DNA from 4 places in the Carboxydothermus ferrireducens DSM 11255 genome. Region 1 is predicted to be linked to each of the others. Evidence: riboswitches for the same ligand, from Rfam matches in the RefSeq annotation. Region 1 holds a riboswitch; each other region holds the start of a gene.

Region 1 (4,811 bases):
GCCAATGTTTTATCAAAGGTAATGGTGTTGATAATTATCTGGTCGCCGCGGTTTTGGTCATAGCCCATGGCCGCCGCTACAATATCCCGGATTTTATTTACGTCCGCCGCCGGCACTCCCGAATCGATAGCAATAGCGGCGGATAACCGCTTCACCGTTCCCGGTGCCTTGACCAATTTATAGACGGTTTGTCCAACCTGATAATTGCGGGTAAAGTCTTCTTTAACCTGAACTTCTCCGTTTGTACTGCCATTTATGTATGGGTAATTCTGATTGGTATTCGGTACCGTCCCGCCTATTCCGGAGGCACCGGGACTCCCGTAAACTACTTCTTTGCTCCCCTGTTCGCTGACCAGCGGCCCAGGGAGAGCTATCTGGGAGGTAGTTTCTTCCTGATTAAAATCCAGATCAGCATTGATACTAACTACTGCCTTTCCAGGACCTAAAATAGTGGTGAGCAGGTTATTAATTCGATTTGTTAACTCCGTTTCAAACTGCTTTTTCATTTCTTGCTGACGTCCAGATTGCGCCGATAAACTTGAGCTTAAATCCACCTGATCAGAAAGCACATTCCCGTATGTATCCACTACCTGAACATTTTCCGGCTTTAAACCTTCTACACTGTTCGCCACCAAGTAAATTATCCCTTTTATCTCTTGCGGCGTTAATTTTTTTAAGGGCTTCAATTTCAGCAAAATGCTGGCAGTTGCCGGTTTTTCCTCGGAAATAAAAACGCTTTTTTCGGGAAGGACTAAATGAACACGGGCATCCTCTACCGCATCCAACTGCACAATTGTTCGCCGTAGCTCCTCCTGCAGCGCCCGCTGGTAGTTAACCTGGTTTTCAAAATCACTGGCACCTAACTTGGTCTGGTCAAATAACTCAAAGCCAATACCGCTGTTTGTTTCTAACACCCCGGCACTGGCCAGTTTAATCCGGGCCTCATAAACTTGACTTTTGGGAACCAAAATCGTTGTCCCCTCATCGCCAAGCTTGTAATTTATTTTCCATTCCTTCAACTTTTCCGCAATAGCTCCCGCTTCTTTGGCATCTAAACCGGTAGCCAAAGGAGTATAACTGGGCCGTCCCAAAAAAATATACCCGAGCAACAATGACAGTACCGCCGTAAGTAGTAAAATCCCGTAAACCCGCTTTTGAAAGCTGCTTAAATTTTGGAAACGTTCCTTTATACTTGCCAGGAGGCTCTGAAAATCCATTTATTTCCCCCTATTCCGTCCATGATTAAATCTGCATCCGGCTAATTTCCTGATAGGCCTCAACTATTTTGTTGCGAACCTCCACCGCTAATTCCAAACTCAATTTAGCTTCCTGGGCCAAAATTAAAACCTGGTGAATATCATCCACTTTCCCGGCTAAAAAATCCTGGGTCACTTGCTCGGCTTTCAGCTGTTTTTCGTTAACTTTATCTAAAGCCTCAGCAAGTTTCTTTTCAAAATCTAAAGTTTTTGTTGATTGTGCCGAATTATTAGGCAGGATAGTTTTGGAAAAAGAAATGCCGGTAATCTCCATAATAACCCCTCCTAACGGCTAAGCTCGAGAGCCTTCGCATACATGGCTTTAGCCGTATTGAACACCGTAACATTGGCTTCGTACGCCCTCTGAGCAGCCAGTAAATTTACTATCTCATCGTTGATATTAACGTTGGGATATTTTACTAAACCGGTATTGGGATCCGCATCGGGATGGTTAGGGTTAAAGACATAGCGGTAGGGAGTTTTGGTATCTTCTACAATCTGACTGACCCTGACCCCGCCGCCTTTAAACCCGGTCTTCGCCTCCAGAATTTCCTCAAAAACCACGTCTTTTCGATTGTAGGTACCACCTGCAGGCGTCCGGGTAGTGTTGGCATTGGCAATGTTATCCACTATCGTATCCAGCCATAAACGGTGGGCGGTAAGGGCCGAAGCGGTTATTTGGAAAGAACTAAAAAATGCCATCTACACTTACCTCCTTCCACCGGTAATCACCATTTCTAAAGAAGCAAGGGTGCCTTTTAACCGCTCCACAGCCGTTTCATAATAAAGCTGGTTATAAGCCAAATCTACCATTTCCGTTTCGATGTCCACGTTATTTTTGTCAATTCTCATGGCAGTAGAAGTTTCTCGCTTAACTTCTGCAAAAGGTAAACTGAACCCTTTAGCAGTTAGATGGCGAGGATGGGTAGTTTTTAAAGAAAAATTACCTTTTTTTTGGTTTAAAAATTCCTGAACCTTTTCCTCAAACACCACTACTTCCTTCCGGTACCCCGGAGTATTGACGTTGGCAATGTTATGGGCAATCGCCTGCTGGCGGATTGTCGCAGCATCAATCCCCAGTTTCAAAAGGTTGTAGGTAACCCCTCCAAAAAGGTCCATCCGCTTCTCCCCTTTTTTCATAACTTTCTATATATATTTGACAAAATGAGCTAAATTCCTTTACCTTCTCAATTTTATTTTAACTTTTTCCAAAAAAAATTCAGCAAGATATCTTTGCTTTCACAAAAAATAAAAACCTCCTGCCCAAGGAGGCTTTAATCCCTACCCCCGGCAGCTGGCTGGCATAGCGGTTACCCGCCTTAGCCCCTTTAGCTTTGCGTCGCCGGCTTTCGCCGGTTTTGCCAAACTTTTCGAGGAAATCTTTCACAAAAATTAACTTATAAAAAATAACGAAAATTGTCAATATAAAACGAAAACAAAAAAAGAGGGTCTACACCCTCTCGTCCAGCAAAAGCCCTATGGTTTTGGTCAGGTCGGTAAACGCCGTTTTTAAATGCTCTAAGCTAACTCGTTTTAATACCCGGTTTTTCAGCTTATCAATGACATACCCCACTTCTTCCTGCTCATCATAAACAAATTCCAGCGCCGGGTTTAAAAAGTTGATTACCCGGTGAAACACATCCGCCGCAAGCTTCGGGATAAACTCCTTTTCTCCGTCATACTCCGGCTCATACCGCACTTCATCGGCAGTCTTTTTTATCTCCGGTACTTTCGGCTTTACCTGCTCCCGGTATTTTTGTAAAAACAATGGGTCAATATTGGGTATAATCACCATTTATCCCCCCTTTGTGGGGAATTAACGTTTTTTATCTAAGAAAATACCTTCCACTTGAAAGCCTTTTGCTAAATATGAATTAATCACCTTTTTTTCTCTTTTCACTTTTTCAATTTCTGTTAAAATTTTTTTCTTTTCCTCTTCTAAAAGCTTTATCGTTTTTTCATACACCGGTAATAATTCCTGAATTTCCTCAATCGTAATCTCTTCTTCTCCCGAATAATATTTTTTAAATTTTTCATTTATTTTCTGGAATTCATCAGTTATCACCAATTCATCTTTTGAAGATGTAATTTTTTCCTGAAGCCTTTTAAGCTCATTAAGAATTTCCTTAGAAGTTTTCACCATTATCATCCTTTAAATAGTAGCTTTCTCTTTAGCAGCAGCCGCTTGAACCCAGGCTTCTCTCAGTTCTTCCAAGTGTTTTTGCACTTCTTCGATACTCTGGCGGTCTTTCTTGACACTTCCATGAATTAGCCGGTACATAAAGTAATCATAAAGCTGATAAAGATTTTTGGAAATTTCATAATCCATATCCAGAGTAACCATCAATTCGGAAATTATGTCCTGCGTACGGCTGATATAATAGCTAAAATCATCGTATTTTTTCTCATCCAAAGCCTTAAGCCCTTGTTTTAAAAATTTAATTGCACCGTCATACAGCATAATTAATAATTTTTCCGGCGGGGCGGTAGCGATATTTTGTGTTTGGTATTGAGCATAGGGGTTATTCATTTATCTCACCTCGATTATTTCTTAGCAGACTGTAAGCCAATTTGTGCCGCTAACCAGTTACTTTGAGTCTGTAATCCAGCCATTGCTTTTTCTAACATGGTAAATTTATTCCAGAGTTCTTCTTCTTTTCTCGTTAAATAATCGTTAAACCGATCAATTTGTTCCTGGATATCTTTTATTTGTTCGGCAAGAGACTTATCTTTAGTCACCAGAATAGCATCGGTATGGGCGCCATTGGCTGTGGCATAAATAGCTAAACTTTCGACATAGGGCTTTAACCGGTCCATTACCCCATTTGCTGCGGCATTGGTGAAAATTTCCCCTACAGCTTTTGCATTTTGCTTGATGAGCTCCGTAAGTTTATTTTCATCCAAGGAAAGGGTGGCTTCCTTTCCGGAAGTAGATATGCCTATAGCCATTAAACTATTTAAAGTAACCGTCTTGCCATTGTAGGTTGCAGTTTCGGTAAGACCGGAAACAGCACTTCCCACTATCTGTCTTAATTGAAACATGATTTGCTGGGCAGTGGCATCTCCCTGCAAAACTCCTTTTGTTTTGGTATTGGGGTCATAAGCAGTTTTTGTTGCTAAATCGTTCATTAAATCATTATACTGGTTTACAAAAGTTTTTACTTTATCGATTATTGTTGCTGTATCATTGTCAACCGTTAAAGTAACTGTTCCCGTTTTCTTTAAAGTTAAAGTTACTCCATAGATGGCATCGGAAATGTTGTTGGAACTTCTGGTTAATGTTAAACCGTTAATAACCACCTGGGCATCGGTTCCCGCTTGCACGATAGTTACCGGATTACCATTAGCATCAGCCAATCCAAGAACTTGCAAAGCATCGCCGGTAACGGCAGTAAAGGAAATGGAATTTGCTGCACCAGTCGTATTAGCCGTTAGTAACAGCTTATTGTCCACTATTGAAGCTGTAACTCCTGCTTTGGCGTTGTTGATTTTATCCCGAATACTTACTAATGTATCAGTTGGACCAATCGAGATTACGATATCATTGCCTAAACT
Region 2 (4,811 bases), on a different contig from region 1:
ACCTCGCAATTTTCTTTTTGCTTTCGGTTTAAAGCCTCATCCGTCCGGCAAAAATAACACTTGGTACCGGGCAGCGGTTTTCCGGTGTTTTCAAAAAATTGACGCTCAACAGGAGAAATAGTTTTTAAATGATGAATGCTGTGCCAGCAATAATCGCCAACTACTGCTCCCCGTTCCTTTGCCACCTGATTTAAGGCAATTATTTGTCGTTCTCTGTTAATGAGATATGTAGGATTGGGTAAGGCTTCTAACATCAAACGGAGCTGTTCTTCTTTACGCCTGTTTTCCTCTTCCAGCGCTTTCCTTTCGGTCAAATCAATAACCAGGGCCAGGCACAATTTTTCTCCCCGGTAGTCAAAAAGCTGCAGGTGAACTTCTACGGGATATAGCGAACCATCCTTCCGCCGGTGTACAGTATAAAAAACAATTTGTTCCTCCTTACCGCTCAGCAAGGGTTCAAGCAGAGCTCTGAAACTTTTAAGGTCAAATTCCGGTTTAAGGTCAAGGGGTGTCATGGTGTTCAATTCTTCCAGGGTATATCCCAGGTTTTTTCTGGCACCACGGTTGACCACATGAAATCTCAATGTTTCAGGGTTAAAAATATAAATTTCATTTAGCGAATCCTCTAATATCTGCCAGTACATGTTTGCATGGATGTTTGCCTCATAAAGCCGCAAGGCCATTTCAACTATGGTTATCAGCACTTGTTCAGTAGCACTTTTCATTACATATCCGTAGGCTGTAACAGAACGAATTTTTTCTACCACTGCTGGTTCAGTATGCGCAGTTAGAAAAACAACGGGCAGCTCACTAATCTGCTGAATTGCCAGCGCTGTTTGTACTCCATCCATCCCTTCTCCCAGCTCAATATCCATTAAGATGAGATCAGGGTACCATCCACCACTTACTTTTTCGACTGCCGCTTCACCGGTTAGAGCAATTTCAACGGTATAACCGTATTTATTCAGGATATTGGCTATGGTTTTTGCTTGAAATTTACTGTCTTCCACGATTAATATTTTTTTATCCTTCAAGCCCCGTCAAGCCTCCCTTTTTTCAAGCTTCCAAAGCTTTCCAAACGTTTCTTGGGGCGGTAATATTTTTTACTTCTTAAATAAAAAAATTCCAATATTTCGACATATTCTTCAAAATTATACCATAATCCTTCCTTTTTGTATATATTTTGTCAGCTCTCAAGTAATGTACCGGACAGATTCCACAGCGAAAATGGAACAGTTTGCGTTGCCAGCCCCTTGGCAACTTTCGCATGCAATAATAAAGCCGACTGGCGGTAAACCAGTCGGCTAATATTAAAAAAGGTTTATCTTTTTTTGTAGTATGTCTTTTTTACGAATTTTTTCGTTTCTGATTTTTGTTCTTTTTCTTTTTTACTTTCTTTTTTTCTTTCCTTTTCTTTCTCCTTTTCTTTTTCCTTATCCTTTTCAACTTTTGCCGGTATTACCTTAACTTCGATAGCATTTCCCGTTAAGGTGTATTTAACACCTACTTTATAACCAGGTTTGATGGTTTTTTCTCCTTTAAGCTTGCCTAATCCTTCAATTTTAGTGTTCTCCGTAATACTAAAGGTTTTTTGTTCACCATTTCCCCGGGCAACGGTGAGATTGTTACCATCAAAAGAAATTACCGTACCGGTATATTCCAGTATTACAGGTTTTGCTTCAACTTTTACAGCTTCGTTGCTTGCCGGATCGTATTTTACTTCTGCTTTATAACCGGCACCCAACTCTCCTTTTACTTCCATGTCCGTATCCGAGGTAATTACAAAAGTTTTTTCTTCGTTTTCTCCTTTAACGGTAAGAGTTTGTCCGTCAAAGGAAGTTACAATCCCTTTAAATTCCTGAAGTTCCTCCTCTTTTTGCTCCAAAAGATTTTCAATTTCTTCCTTTAACTGCTTTAGTTGACTGTAAGACAGGTTGTTTAAAAGGCTTAAATCAAAAGGCAGCGGGTTGTCTGCTGGAGCCGGTACCGGTTGATAAGTTTGATCCGTTACCGATGGGGTAGTATAGGTTGTGTCACTAACAGTTGGAGTCTGGTTGGCATAAACAGTATCACTTACCCCCGGAGTGGTATTAGCTGGCACGGTGGTAGCAGTATCGGCCAACGCAGGTAAAGTAATCCCAAGTAAAAATACCGTTAAAACTAAAACTGCTATCTTCTTCATTAAAATACCCCCTTTAAAATTTTAAACCCTCCTGCCGGAAGGCGGAGGGTTAATAATCCCCTTAACACCTTCGGCAGCTGGCTGGCATAGCCTTACGGCCTTAGCCCCTGTAGCTTTGCGTCGCCGGCTTTCGCCGGGTTTGCCTTTATCGGTAACATCTTCTCTTTTTTACTCTATTATAAAACATAAAGTTAAAATTACAATACTTTTGGCAAAAGAATTTAAATACAAACTTTATATACCGTACTTCCCGTAAACCCGGGAACCAAGAATTTCCGTTGCAACCTCAAATAGCTCAAAAAATTTTTCTTCAGGCAAGTTCGGTGCCTCTTTTAAATAAGATTTTACACCATAGTTACGGAAAGGTATAAGTTTTAACAATGTATACGAATTAAGTTCACGAATAAACCGGGCAATTTTTTTCACTTCCTGCGGATGGTCGTTTAAGCCGGGCACCAATACCGTTCGAACCTCATACAGTACTCCAAGCTGAGACGCCGTATTTAAATTTTGAAAAATTAATTCGTTGGCCACACCGGTCAGCTTTCGGTGCAAAACCGGATCAAAAGCTTTTAAATCGGCCATAATCCCATCGATATTTTGACATAAAGTTAAAAATTTCTCTTCCTCCAGAAAGCAATTAGTATCGACAAAAACCGTAAGATTACTTTTTTCCTTAAGCTTTTTGCTAACTTCCAGGATAAAATCCGCCTGCAGGGTGCATTCCCCGCCGGAAAAGGTTACCCCATCTAAAAAAACTTCGTTTTCCAAAATATAAGCTACTAAATCCCCCGCTTCCCAGAGGGTTGTTTTGGGAGTGGACGAATGGGGACACACCTCCAGACAACGGTCACACCCCTGGCAAATCGCTTTATCCCAGGTTACCTTACCGTCAAGGTTTGTTAAGGCTCCGTCCGGGCACTGTTCAACACATCTACCACAATTCTGGCAGTATTTTTTGGTTTCCGGGTTGTGACAGTACAGGCAGTCAAGATTACATCCCTGAAGAAAGATTGCCATCCGGCTTCCGGGACCGTCGATAAAGCTTACCTCAATAATTTTATTGACTATTCCTCTCACCGATTATCCTTACCTTTCTGGCTTCGGTATTGTTGTTTTTAATGCTTGCTGCTCCAAGCTTTACCGTATCTTCCCGAAGAACCTCGCCTTTTTCGTATTTTAAAACATCGGTTCTTTTTACAAGGTAACCGGTAATCCGGATAAATTCCGAATCGGAAGTGTTGAAAGAAAATACCCTGATTCCCTCTTTTAAAGCCCCCTTGATTATTTTTAAAACCCCTTCCGGGTTTTCCCGGGCAGTACGGTCAAAGATGTAAATATCGCTAATTCCGGTATTGAAATATTTATGGAGCGGACCGATGGTTTTAATCTGGGTAAAGATGTCCGGCTCCTCGCCGTATTTTATCCGCACCCCGGGCGTCACATCGATGTCGCTGTCAATCCCCGACTGGGCATGAAAACCTATCCTGCCGCCGGTACCGTAGCAGTAAGCTCCCGGAACACTTTCTAAAGTATCTTTGGCGGTTTTTAACACTTGTTCGGCATAATCAAGGGCTTCTTTATCCTTACCAAGCTTCAGTCCCGTTAAGTGTTCAAGACATTCGTACAGTCCAAAATATCCGGCCATGGAGGTAAAGCGGGCAAGGGAAATTAAACCTTCTTTAGCTAAAAAGGAAGTTTCAAAAAATTTCGCTTCTTCTACGATAAATTTAGCCCGGGCATTGATAACCTCGGCCTGCGCCAACACTGCATCAGGTAAAACATTCCGGATAAAGTCTTGAAAATCTCTCGCTTTTTTGGCAGCTTCTTTTAAATTTAACCGAACTAAAGTAAAGCTGCCTCCACCAATTAATAAAGTATTATAGCAGCTGGCAACTCCGTAAGCAGGGTCAAGGTCTTCTTTTAATTCCCGGTCGTTGACAAAATACGGTTTTCCAATTTCCAATGCCGTTTTAACCGCCTCTATGGCAAAACTATCGGGAGTTTCTTCATTATATTTTAGGGAAATGTTGGGTACCGCCTGTTTTAGCTCCCGCTCAAGCTTTAAAAGTAACCGTCCAGTACGGGTATCTTTGGGCCCAATGTTCATGTGGACAAACCCATCGGGTAACACCCGGTCTATTTGCACCAAAAACATTTTTAAGAGTTTTTCGGAAAGTTCCTCGCCGGCAGCCAAAACAAACGGTTCTAAAAGCTCATCTACCTGTCCCAGGTATACGGGATAGCTCGTTATAGAGGGTACGTAGCGATAGATAATTAAAAGGGCATTAACCGCTTCAAATAAATCCTGCGGGGGTTTTAAATTTAAGTACTCGCTTCCCTTTTCCATAAATTTTTGGTAATCCGGCAGAATATAACGCGGCCGGTAGGGGGCGTGACCTTCAAACAGATCACATAGAATTCCTTCGGCAAAATAGTTCTGAGCTTTTTCACTGATCTTTACGTAAGGAAGGGAGTTTTCCGCCTCCGCCGCCAGTAAGTGCCGCTTATCTTTGTAATCCAAAGAAGTATCGGTAATTATTTCATAAACCCGGTTCATCGCTCTTATCACCTGTCTTAAAGTTTCTAACTTCATTATACCACCCTTTTTACCGCTTGTAGCAAAATC
Region 3 (4,811 bases), on a different contig from region 1:
TAACCTTCTTTGGTTAAAGCCAAAGCAAATCGCTCATAGCGGGCTGCGGTTTCCGCCATACCATGGGCAATGTAAACAATCGCCCGTAGTTTCTGCTCTTTATCCGGAAACCAGCGGTAGCAATAAATTTCCTGTCCGTCACTGGCTTTAAAGAGAAAGTTAAAAGAGCCCATTTTAAACCCTCCAAGCCCATGTTAACGAAATTCATCGAAATTTCGCGCTCAGCCTTCGTCCACCGTTTTTTCCGCAGCTACATTTATCTCCCACCGCTTTCCTTGGCCAGTGGCCCCCTCTCCTAAATTTTTAAACCTAAATCTCTAATCATTTGTAAATCTGTTTCCACTTCCCGGCCTTTAGTTGTTAAATAATGCCCGATTAACATGCCGTTTAACCCCGCCATTAACCCCAGAGCCTGCATATCCCGCAAATTTACCTCCCGACCACCGGCATATCTGATATTTTTATCCGGCAAAATGAAGCGAAAAATTGCAAAAGTCTTGATAACTTCCAGGGGCGATAAAAGTGGCCGGTTTTCCAGTTTTGTTCCTTTAATTGGATTGAGCACGTTTATCGGTATGGCATCAACATCTAATTCTTTTAGCGTAAAAGCAAACTCAATTCGCTGTTCCATAGTTTCTCCCATACCGATAATACCACCACAACATACTTCCATTCCAGCTTTTTTAACATTTTTAATGGTTTCTATCCGTTCATCATAAGTATGAGTTGTAACGATATTGCTAAAAAAACTTCGCGCTGTTTCCAGATTGTGATTATACCGAGTAACTCCGACTTCGCGCAGCTGCATAGCTGCTTTTTCGGTTAATGTCCCCAGGCAAGCGCATAATTCCAGGTTTACTTCCTGACGCAAACGTTTATAAATAGCTAAAATTTTTTTAAAATCCTCGTCCTCCTCGGTCATTCCCAGACCGGACGTTACCAAATCAAAACGATGGGCCCCGGCCGCTTCCATAGCCTTGGCTTTTGCCAAGATTTTTTCTTCCTCGAGCATTTCAGTGGGTGTAATTTCTGTATGATGATGGACCGATTGAGCGCAAAAGGCACAGTCCTCAGGACAATGACCGGTTTTTACACTGATGATTGAACATAACTCCACCTTATCCCCCACGTACTTTTCCCTGATCTTGGCCGCCATTGCTGCCAATATCAGAATATCTGCGCCCTCAGCCTGCGCAAGCTCCAGCGCTTCAGATTGATTAATTTGTCCGCCATCCAGTACTTTTTGGGTTAAGGCTACTATCCGATTAAACATGGCTCTACCCCCTCTCTCGGTTTATAGTTATAATACCGGTTGAATTTCACATTTGTCAACGTTTTTTATTTTATAGTTAACAAAAACTCCGTTCGCCAGAAGAATAATTTTTTTTGAGGGCCTTCCGGTCTAATAACTTGATGCCGAAAAAAGCCTTTTTTTAGTAAATAAAGCAAAAAGAGAAACCTTGCATTTTTATAAAAAACAAGGTTTCTCTCAAGTCTTTTCTTTTATAAACTTACAAAATCTTACTTTTTCCGGTTTTCTTACTTATTTATCTCCGCAAGAGGTTTGCCACCGCTACCTACATTGTCCAAAGAATTTTCCCGAATTATTACAATAAAAGCTTGAGGTGGAATATTCAGCGTAGAACTTGCTGCATCGGTAAGATTTTTAATAAGCTCCGCTTTTTTTTCCTTGGACATAGGTCCTGCATCAATCTGGATTACCGGCATTCCTTTCCCTCCTTCCCAACTTTTATAATCATAATCACTTCTTAATTTATTTTAACTTAAATGCAATATTCTTTAAATCCTCAGCTACCCCTGAAATTTCTTCAATCGCTGCCGTTAATTGTTGAGCCATCGCACTTTGTTCCTCACTTATCGCTGCCAGGTTTTGAATGCTCTGTATTAATTCATTGAGTCTATGTAAGCTTTGATTTATCTTGTTTCTAATATCCTGGGCCGAAAACTTGGTTTGCTGGGCAAGTTTTCTTATTTCTTCCGCTACCACCGCAAAGCCCCGACCTTTGTCTCCCACTCGGGCAGCTTCAATCGCCGCATTTAAGCCTAAAATATGTGTTTTATCGGAAATTATATTGATTAAGTTAACAATTTCCTGAATACCTGCAATTTCTGCTTGAAGTTCCGTTGATTCACCGGCAATTCGCTGGTTTGTATTTGCCAACTCCGCAGCTGAAGTACTAAATTCCGTTGCCGACTCCCTAATTTCGCCGGTGACTCGAGCTAAATCGGCCGACATATTAATTACCATATCCTGGGTTTCCGTACTGAAAGCTACCGCCATTGCTCCTACAACGCCTTCCTCATCAGTTATAGGAATTACCGTTGCAATATATGGAAATCCAAATTTGCTTTGTTCTTTTTCAACCCTGGCAACAATTTTTTTGTTTTGCTTCATCGCTCTCTCCATTAATGTTCCTTCCACTATTTTATCTCCCGGCTTAAACCCAAAATCAATTCGCCCCGGACGATAATACAAATACTTTTCCAGATCAGAAACTATAAACGTTGCGTCTTCAGTAAATAATTTTTGATAATCAGAAACAGTTTCCAGGATTTTATTTATTTTCATTTCTCTATCCCCTCCCTTTAAATTAATATAAAAACCTCCTGCCCAAAGGCGGAGGCTTAACTCTAAATCCACACCTTCGGCAGCTGGCTGGCATAGCCTTACGGCTTTAGCCCCTGTAGCTTTGCGTCGCCGGCTTTCGCCGGGTTTGCCCTTGACAAAACATTATTTTTATTATTAATATTTGAAAAATTGTAAATTTTGCAACCTTTTTATACTTATGGTAGAACATCACTAAAAAACCTGTCAAGAAATAAAAAAGCCCCCTGCCAATTAATTTTCGGCAGGGTGACTTATTGGTTATTATCAACTATTACACCCGGAAGCGGGCAGCTATTTTCTCAAGTTCTGCTGCTAAAGACGCTAATTCTTCAGAAGAAGCCGAAATTTCTTCCATAGCCGCAGTTTGCCCTTCCGTTGTCGCTACAACATTCTGGACTCCTGCAGATATTTCTTCCGCAGCAGTAGCAACATCCTGAATCTGCCGGGCAACTTCTTCAATGGAAGCAACGATTTCTTTAAATTTCTTACCAACTTCAAGTACCGTTCCGCTCCCTTTTTTGACCTTCTGGCTACTCGCAGACATTACATCAATTGCCATTTATTTCCCTTTTAGCACCCAAATCCAAAAGAATAAATGACAATTTGTGTATCATGTTCACTATTAAACCTTAAACTTATTTACAGTATTTTCCATATCAGTAGCAATTAAATTTAAATTCTGGGCAATAGCCGCCAGTTCTTCCGAAGATGCTGAAAGCTCTTCGGAAGTAGCCGCTACTTCTTCAGCAGCCGCTGAACTTTCTTCTGTTACTGCACTTACTTGCTGAATTTTATCTGCTATCTCGTCCACCGCCTGTAAAATATCGCCAAAGGCTAATACAGAAGATTCAACAGCCTTAATTTGTTCTTTAATAAAAGCATCAACATTGTCCGAGGTCTTTATTACTTCATTAGCATCGTTTTGTACTGATAATATTATTTTTGTAATTTCATCGGTGGAACTTTTGGACTTCTCGGCAAGTTTTCGGACTTCTTCGGCTACTACGGCAAATCCTTTACCGGCTTCACCCGCCCGGACTGCTTCAATGGCCGCATTTAAGGCCAGTAAATTCGTCTGGTCGGAAATCTCGGTTATGGCGTTTGTGACATTGTTTATATTCATGATTGAAGCGGCAAGAGTTTTTATCTTTTCAACTACCAACTCAAACGCTGATTTTATTTGCTGGATGGATTTTACGAGATTATCCATTTCTTTTTTACCCGCATTGGCTTTAGTTGCTGTATTTTCAGTTAACGCTGCTATGTTTGTTAAATCCTGAGCCTGCGTTGAAGCTCCAGCTGAAACCTGCTGCATTGCTTTAGCAACCTCCTGGGCTGATGCTGCCATCTCCTCGGAAGTTGCCGAAAGATTTTCCGATTCTTTAGTAAGTAAAGTGGATTTTTCCTTTATTTGGGTCGCAATTTCACTAAAGGACTGTACCATAACGTTCATGCTGGAAGCAAGAATTCCTACTTCATCTTTGCTATCGTAATCGATGGTTACACTCAGGTCTCCTTTAGCTATTTGATCTACCTTGGCGGTTAAATCAGTGAGGGGTTTTGCAACCTTTCTTATTGTTAAAATCATCGTTAGCACTGATAAGAAAATACTGAATAAAATAATTATGCCAATCAAAGTGCTCTGTTTTTTCCCTTTTTCCTCATGCTTTTCTAAATGTTTTTTAAATAAGCTTTTTTGTTCTTCAGCCTTTTTTAATAAAATTTCTTTAAGCACGCGCCATTTAGGCGTTTCCTTCTGGGCATGCAAGGTAACGGCTTCAGCGGTTTTTCCAGAGATAGCAAGCTTTTGAGCTTCGACCTTTAGCTGGTGATCTTCTTCCCAGAGAGTTCTTACTTTTTCAAGATCTTGTTTCATCGTACCTGAAGCTAATTTAATTGCTTCTTCATTGGCTTTTATAAATGCTTCATGAGCTTTATCATAGTTTTTCCTGGCGTTTTCATCTTTAGGGTTTAAAATAATATTTCTTGTTGCCTGGCCCGTTTGCAATCCCTGGGCATACATCTCGTTTAAATTTATGAGTAAAGCCTGTTCAACATTTATTATTTTGTTAAGTTCTTTATCTGTTGCAGTTACATAGTTAAGAAAAAAGGCAAAAATTACTACTAAAATAAGAATATTGGCAATACCGGTGCTAAATAAAAGTTTCTTGATACTCAAAAG
Region 4 (4,811 bases), on a different contig from region 1:
TTTTGGGGGAGCGGGGAATGAGTCAGTACTACCGGGGGGTTTTACTTACTTTTTTATCGGCGGCGGGTTTTGGTTTACTTCCGATTTTTGCGGTGTTTGCGTATAAGGAGGGAGCTTCGCCCTATACGCTGCTTTTTTGGCGGTTTTTCTTGGCGGGGCTTATTTTTCAGGTTTATAACTATTATGTTCATAAGGGTTTTGGCATTACCAAAAAAGAGATTTTATATGTTTTGGCGATGGGGATTTTATATACAATACAGTCTTCCTGCTTTTTTCTTTCGGTTAAATACATTTCAGCATCGCTGACATCGTTAATCTTTTATACTTACCCGGCGCTGGTGGCGATTTTATCAAGCATAGTCTATAAAGACCGGCTGGGGTTTAAAGGATTTGTTGCGGTAGCCTTAGCCTTTGCCGGTCTAATTTTGGTTTTGGGGAATATAAGCGGCAAATTAAATCCAACTGGGGTACTTTTTGCTCTGGCTACGGCGTTAGTTTATTCGGTTTATATAACGCTGGGGAAAAAGGTTTTAACACAAATTCCCTCTCTAACCGCCAGCAGTTTTATTGCAGTTTTTGCGGCGATTTGTTTTCTGGTGGTCGGTTTATTAAGCGGCACTCTTGATCTTCTGCCCCCGGAAAAAGTGTGGTTTTCAATTTCCGGTATTGTGGTATTTTCTACCCTTCTTGCAATGTTTACCTTTTTTCGGGGAATTGAGCTTTTGGGACCGGCCCGTGCTTCGATTATTAGCATGTTTGAACCGGTGATAACGGTTATTTTTGCGGCCCTGTTATTTGCGGAAAAATTAACTCCCGGGCAAATTGCCGGAGGCGTGCTGGTGCTTTTCGGAGCATACTTGGTAGCCAAAGTAGAAAATTAGGGACAGTCCCCTTTTTTATACTTAAAGTATAGTTTTAGGGACTGTCCCTAAAATTATTACTTCCCGGAGGGGGGAGGGGTAAAGACCCGTTGAGCCAGTTCGGCATCTAAAGTGTAAATGGCATGCTGGTCATTTTGGATCCGGGAGAGTTTCTTTACGAGATTACCAAATGTTTCTTCTTCCTCCATCTGCTCATCGATAAACCATTTTAAAAAGCTTATCGTGGCGTGCTCTTTTTCTTCCAGGGCGATATCGCTTAAAGCGTAAATACGTTTGGTGACAATTTGCTCGTGTTCATAAGCTTTGGTGAACACGTCCAAGATAGAAGCGTACTCGTTTTGGGGTTGATCGATACCGGAAATAAATATCCTTCCTCCCCGTTGATTTATGTAGTCAAAAAATTTCATGGCGTGGAAGGTTTCTTCCTGGACCTGGACCCGAAAGAAATTGGCAAAGCCGTCTAACCCCTGGTCGTGGCAGTAAGCGGCCATGGCAAGATAAAGATGAGCCGAATAAAACTCCCATTTAAGCTGTTCGTTTAAAGCGGCTAAAAGCTTTTGGCTAAGCATAGACATACCTCCCTGGTGGAAATTACTTAATTAAGTATAACATTAATTAAGGGTAGATATGAAGCCGTTTATTAAGGGCTAAGAGTAAATTTCTTTTTCCTAAAAAGGTATAAACAGGCGGCTACTATTTCCTGATCATATAATTTGCCGGCACCGGCTTCAATTTCTTTTAGCGCGGCTTTAATGCCTAAAGATGGGCGGTAGGGACGATGAGCGCTCATAGCTTCGACAACATCGGCAACAGCTATAATTTTGGCCTCAAGGTAAATTTCATCCCCTTTAAGGCCGTTGGGATAACCGCTACCATCAATACGTTCGTGATGTTGTAGTACAAATTCGCTAATGGGGTAGTCGAAATCAACATCATTTAATAGGTTGTAACCGGTAAGGGGATGAGTTTTAATTAGTTCAAATTCGGGTTTTAAAAGTTTACCCGGTTTATTTAAAATTTCAATTGGTATTCCAATTTTTCCGACATCATGGAGAAGGCTTGCTATGTAGATACTTTTTAATACCGGTGGAGGGCATCCAAGCTCCTGGGCAATGGCTACCGCAATTCGTGCTACGTTTTCCTGATGGCCGGAAGTATAAGGATCTCGTATCTCGAGAATTTTTGAAACAAGTTTTACACTTTGAAGATTTTTAGCTTCATTGATTAAATTAGTAAGCTTAAATGTTTTGACTTCTGACTGCAGGAGTTTAAAATAAAAAAGGCGGAAATCAAAACTTTGATTGCAATCAATATCTACTTTGACAATTAAGTTTTTCGAAGTCTGTAAAATTACTCCTTTTTTTGGAGTTAGAGAATGCTTGGTGGCTTTAAGTGTTGGAAACATGCGAAAAATATTAAAATTTGCAAAATCTATTTTTTCTTGTTGAAACAATTGGTAAAACTGCTGGTTTGCTGCAATTAAATTTCCTTCCCAGTCGGTTAATAATAAGGCGCGACTTGATGCATGAAAACTTTTTTCAAAGATATTGGCTTTTCGGGCCAAGCAATTCTCCCTCCTCAAAAACAAAAAACCTCCTGCCCAAGGAGGTTTTTAGTTCATCCTTCGGCAGCTGGCTGGCATGGCGAAAATTCGCTTTAGCCCCTGTAGCTTTGCGTCACCGGCTTTCGCCGGTTTTGCCTTTATCGACAAAAATATTTAATTTTCAACAAAAATATTACAAAAAAATGACAATTTTGTAAAGATAGAAGTTGAAAAAATGTTAAATATTTGTCTACTCAAATTAAAAAGAAATATGGTATTTTTTAAACCAGTAATTTAGTTGAATTAAATACGCCATAATCTGGGTATCGCCCATTAACTGGCCAAACCAGGGGCGGGCGTTTGGGGGAGAGGGATTGGTGATTAGTTTTCGGACCTCGTTTTCATCTATCAGGAAGTTAATCGGGGAAGAGTTTTCGGCCAAGATTTGCGTTAGTGCTTCTCTTACCAGTTTGGTATAAAGCGGATGATGAGTTTTGGGATAAGGAGATTTTTTACGCTTGAGGATGTAGTCCGGAATAAGATCCGCTACTGCCTGCCGTAGTAAACCTTTTTCCTGGCCTCCAGCGGTTTTAAAGTGCCAGGGAACATTCCACAAATATTCCACCAGCCGGTGGTCGCAATACGGTACTCGCACTTCCAGACCCCAGGCCATGGTCATCCGGTCTTTACGGTCCAGTAATATAGGCATCCAGCGGGTGAGGGTAAGGTAAGTTATTTCCCGAAGCCTTTTTTCTTCCGGGGATAATCCGGAAATTTCAGGAATTTCTTCTAAAGCTTCGTGATAGCGTTTCTGGACATATTCATCGGGCTTTAATTCGGCAATTAAATCTTGTCTAAAAAGGGTTTTTCGGCGGTCTAAGCTTAGAGCCCAGGGGAAGGTCTTGGCTTCAAGGGCTTCTTTTCTAAAAAACCAGGGATAGCCGCCGAAAATTTCGTCGGCACATTCTCCCGATAAGCCCACGGTGGCTTCTTTTTTTATTTCCCGGCTAAAAAGCCACAGGGATGAATCAATATCGACCATACCGGGAAGGTCGCGGGCGGTTAAAGCCGGAAATAGTGCGTCAAAAAGTTCTTCTTGAGTTAACACGATATTACGATGAAGGGTGTTAAACTCTTTGGCAACCAAAGGGATAAACATAGCATCGCAATTGGGCTGAAAAGCACTTTCGGTAAAATACAGCTCGTTTTCCGCATAATCCACCGAAAAGGTGTTTAGAGTTTCGCCACGGCTATGAAGGTGGCGGGCGGCAAAAGCAGTAATTACCGTTGAGTCAAGACCCCCGGATAAAAGGGTGCAAATGGGTACATCGGAAACCAACTGGCGAATAACCGCGTCTTCTAAAAGTTCCCGGGTTTTTTTCACCGTAGTGGGGAAATCATCGGGATGGGGATTAGAAGTAAGACGCCAGTAGGGTTTTATAAATAAACCTTCCGGGTTAAATACGGCATAATCGCCGGGAAGTAGTTCGGAAATATGTGCAAAAACTCCCATTCCCGGGGTGCGGGCGGGACCCAAAAACAATACTTCTTTTAAGCCATCGGTGGAAAGCCTGGAAGGGATGTCGGGGTGAAGAAGAAGGGCTTTAATTTCAGAAGCAAAAATCAAGGTATCATTTACCAGAGCATAAAAAAGGGGCTTTACTCCGAGCCGGTCCCGGGCTAAAAAAAGCTGGTTTTCTTTTTCATCGAAAATGGCAAAGGCAAAGATACCGTTTAATTTAGAAAGACATTCTTTGCCCCATTCAATGTAGGAAACCAGTAAAACTTCGGTATCACAGGTGGTGTAAAAATGGTGTCCCCGAGTTTCTAACTCATCCCGAAGCTCTTTGGTATTATAGAGCTCACCGTTGTAAACGATAACGTACTGCAAATCCCCGTAGGTGCGAATCATCGGTTGCCGCCCCCGCTCCGGATCGATGACCGTCAGTCGCCGGTGTCCAAGAATGATATTTTCCGAATGCCAAATACCTAAAGCGTCTGGACCGCGGTGGGTAAGGGATTGGGTCATTTTTTCTAATAGAGGAACAAAAGGTGATAAATCCTTAGAAAAACTTATCATACCTGCAATTCCGCACATGTTAATCCTCTCCTATGGCCCTACTTTTTAGCAGTCTCTTTTATGATATGCCGCAGAAGAGGAAAGGGTTCGCTGGAAATTTAACTTAAACAAATTTGTAACATTTTCTCCGAGATTTTGCAAACATTTTGGGTTAAACTAAAATCGAAAACAAAAAAAGGGGTGATTTTAATGAAGAGAAAACTGATAATTGGGCTTGTAGCACTGCTGTTGGTAGCTTTTACAGTACCGGCCATGGCCGCCTTAACCGTTGACCAGAAAAATGAGCTGATCGACCTCTACAAACAAC

Evidence for each region. A riboswitch is a leader RNA that binds a small molecule or an ion and turns the genes downstream of it on or off. The one in region 1 is predicted to bind cyclic di-GMP.
Region 2: linked by a shared signal. The riboswitch ahead of CARFE_RS16490 (DUF5666 domain-containing protein) and the one ahead of flgB (flagellar basal body rod protein FlgB) in region 1 are both predicted to bind cyclic di-GMP.
Region 3: linked by a shared signal. The riboswitch ahead of CARFE_RS16790 (methyl-accepting chemotaxis protein) and the one ahead of flgB (flagellar basal body rod protein FlgB) in region 1 are both predicted to bind cyclic di-GMP.
Region 4: linked by a shared signal. The riboswitch ahead of CARFE_RS14185 (HD-GYP domain-containing protein) and the one ahead of flgB (flagellar basal body rod protein FlgB) in region 1 are both predicted to bind cyclic di-GMP.

The regions. Positions count from the first base shown of each region.
Region 1 covers NZ_ATYG01000014.1:28,947-33,757, reverse strand. The annotation lists gene fliF (flagellar basal-body MS-ring/collar protein FliF) at 1-1,217, opposite strand, end outside; gene fliE (flagellar hook-basal body complex protein FliE) at 1,243-1,530, opposite strand; gene flgC (flagellar basal body rod protein FlgC) at 1,542-1,958, opposite strand; gene flgB (flagellar basal body rod protein FlgB) at 1,965-2,375, opposite strand; cyclic di-GMP riboswitch class I at 2,543-2,629, opposite strand; gene CARFE_RS0105920 (hypothetical protein) at 2,707-3,051, opposite strand; gene CARFE_RS0105915 (hypothetical protein) at 3,073-3,399, opposite strand; gene fliS (flagellar export chaperone FliS) at 3,409-3,786, opposite strand; gene fliD (flagellar filament capping protein FliD) at 3,801-4,811, opposite strand, start outside.
Region 2 covers NZ_KE386562.1:62,323-67,133, reverse strand. The annotation lists gene CARFE_RS15820 (diguanylate cyclase) at 1-1,034, opposite strand, end outside; gene CARFE_RS16490 (DUF5666 domain-containing protein) at 1,322-2,182, opposite strand; cyclic di-GMP riboswitch class I at 2,252-2,336, opposite strand; gene CARFE_RS15335 (YjjW family glycine radical enzyme activase) at 2,417-3,262, opposite strand; gene CARFE_RS0113470 (YjjI family glycine radical enzyme) at 3,243-4,778, opposite strand.
Region 3 covers NZ_KE386562.1:68,649-73,459, reverse strand. The annotation lists gene CARFE_RS0113525 (alpha/beta hydrolase) at 1-173, opposite strand, end outside; gene bioB (biotin synthase BioB) at 296-1,273, opposite strand; gene dmpI (4-oxalocrotonate tautomerase DmpI) at 1,540-1,728, opposite strand; gene CARFE_RS16790 (methyl-accepting chemotaxis protein) at 1,775-2,590, opposite strand; cyclic di-GMP riboswitch class I at 2,666-2,750, opposite strand; gene CARFE_RS0113500 (methyl-accepting chemotaxis protein) at 2,901-3,188, opposite strand; gene CARFE_RS16785 (methyl-accepting chemotaxis protein) at 3,252-4,808, opposite strand.
Region 4 covers NZ_ATYG01000009.1:56,140-60,950, forward strand. The annotation lists gene CARFE_RS14180 (DMT family transporter) at 18-881, shown strand; gene CARFE_RS0103795 (ferritin) at 938-1,450, opposite strand; gene CARFE_RS14185 (HD-GYP domain-containing protein) at 1,522-2,445, opposite strand; cyclic di-GMP riboswitch class I at 2,505-2,591, opposite strand; gene asnB (asparagine synthase (glutamine-hydrolyzing)) at 2,684-4,522, opposite strand; gene CARFE_RS14190 (YckD family protein) at 4,694-4,811, shown strand, end outside.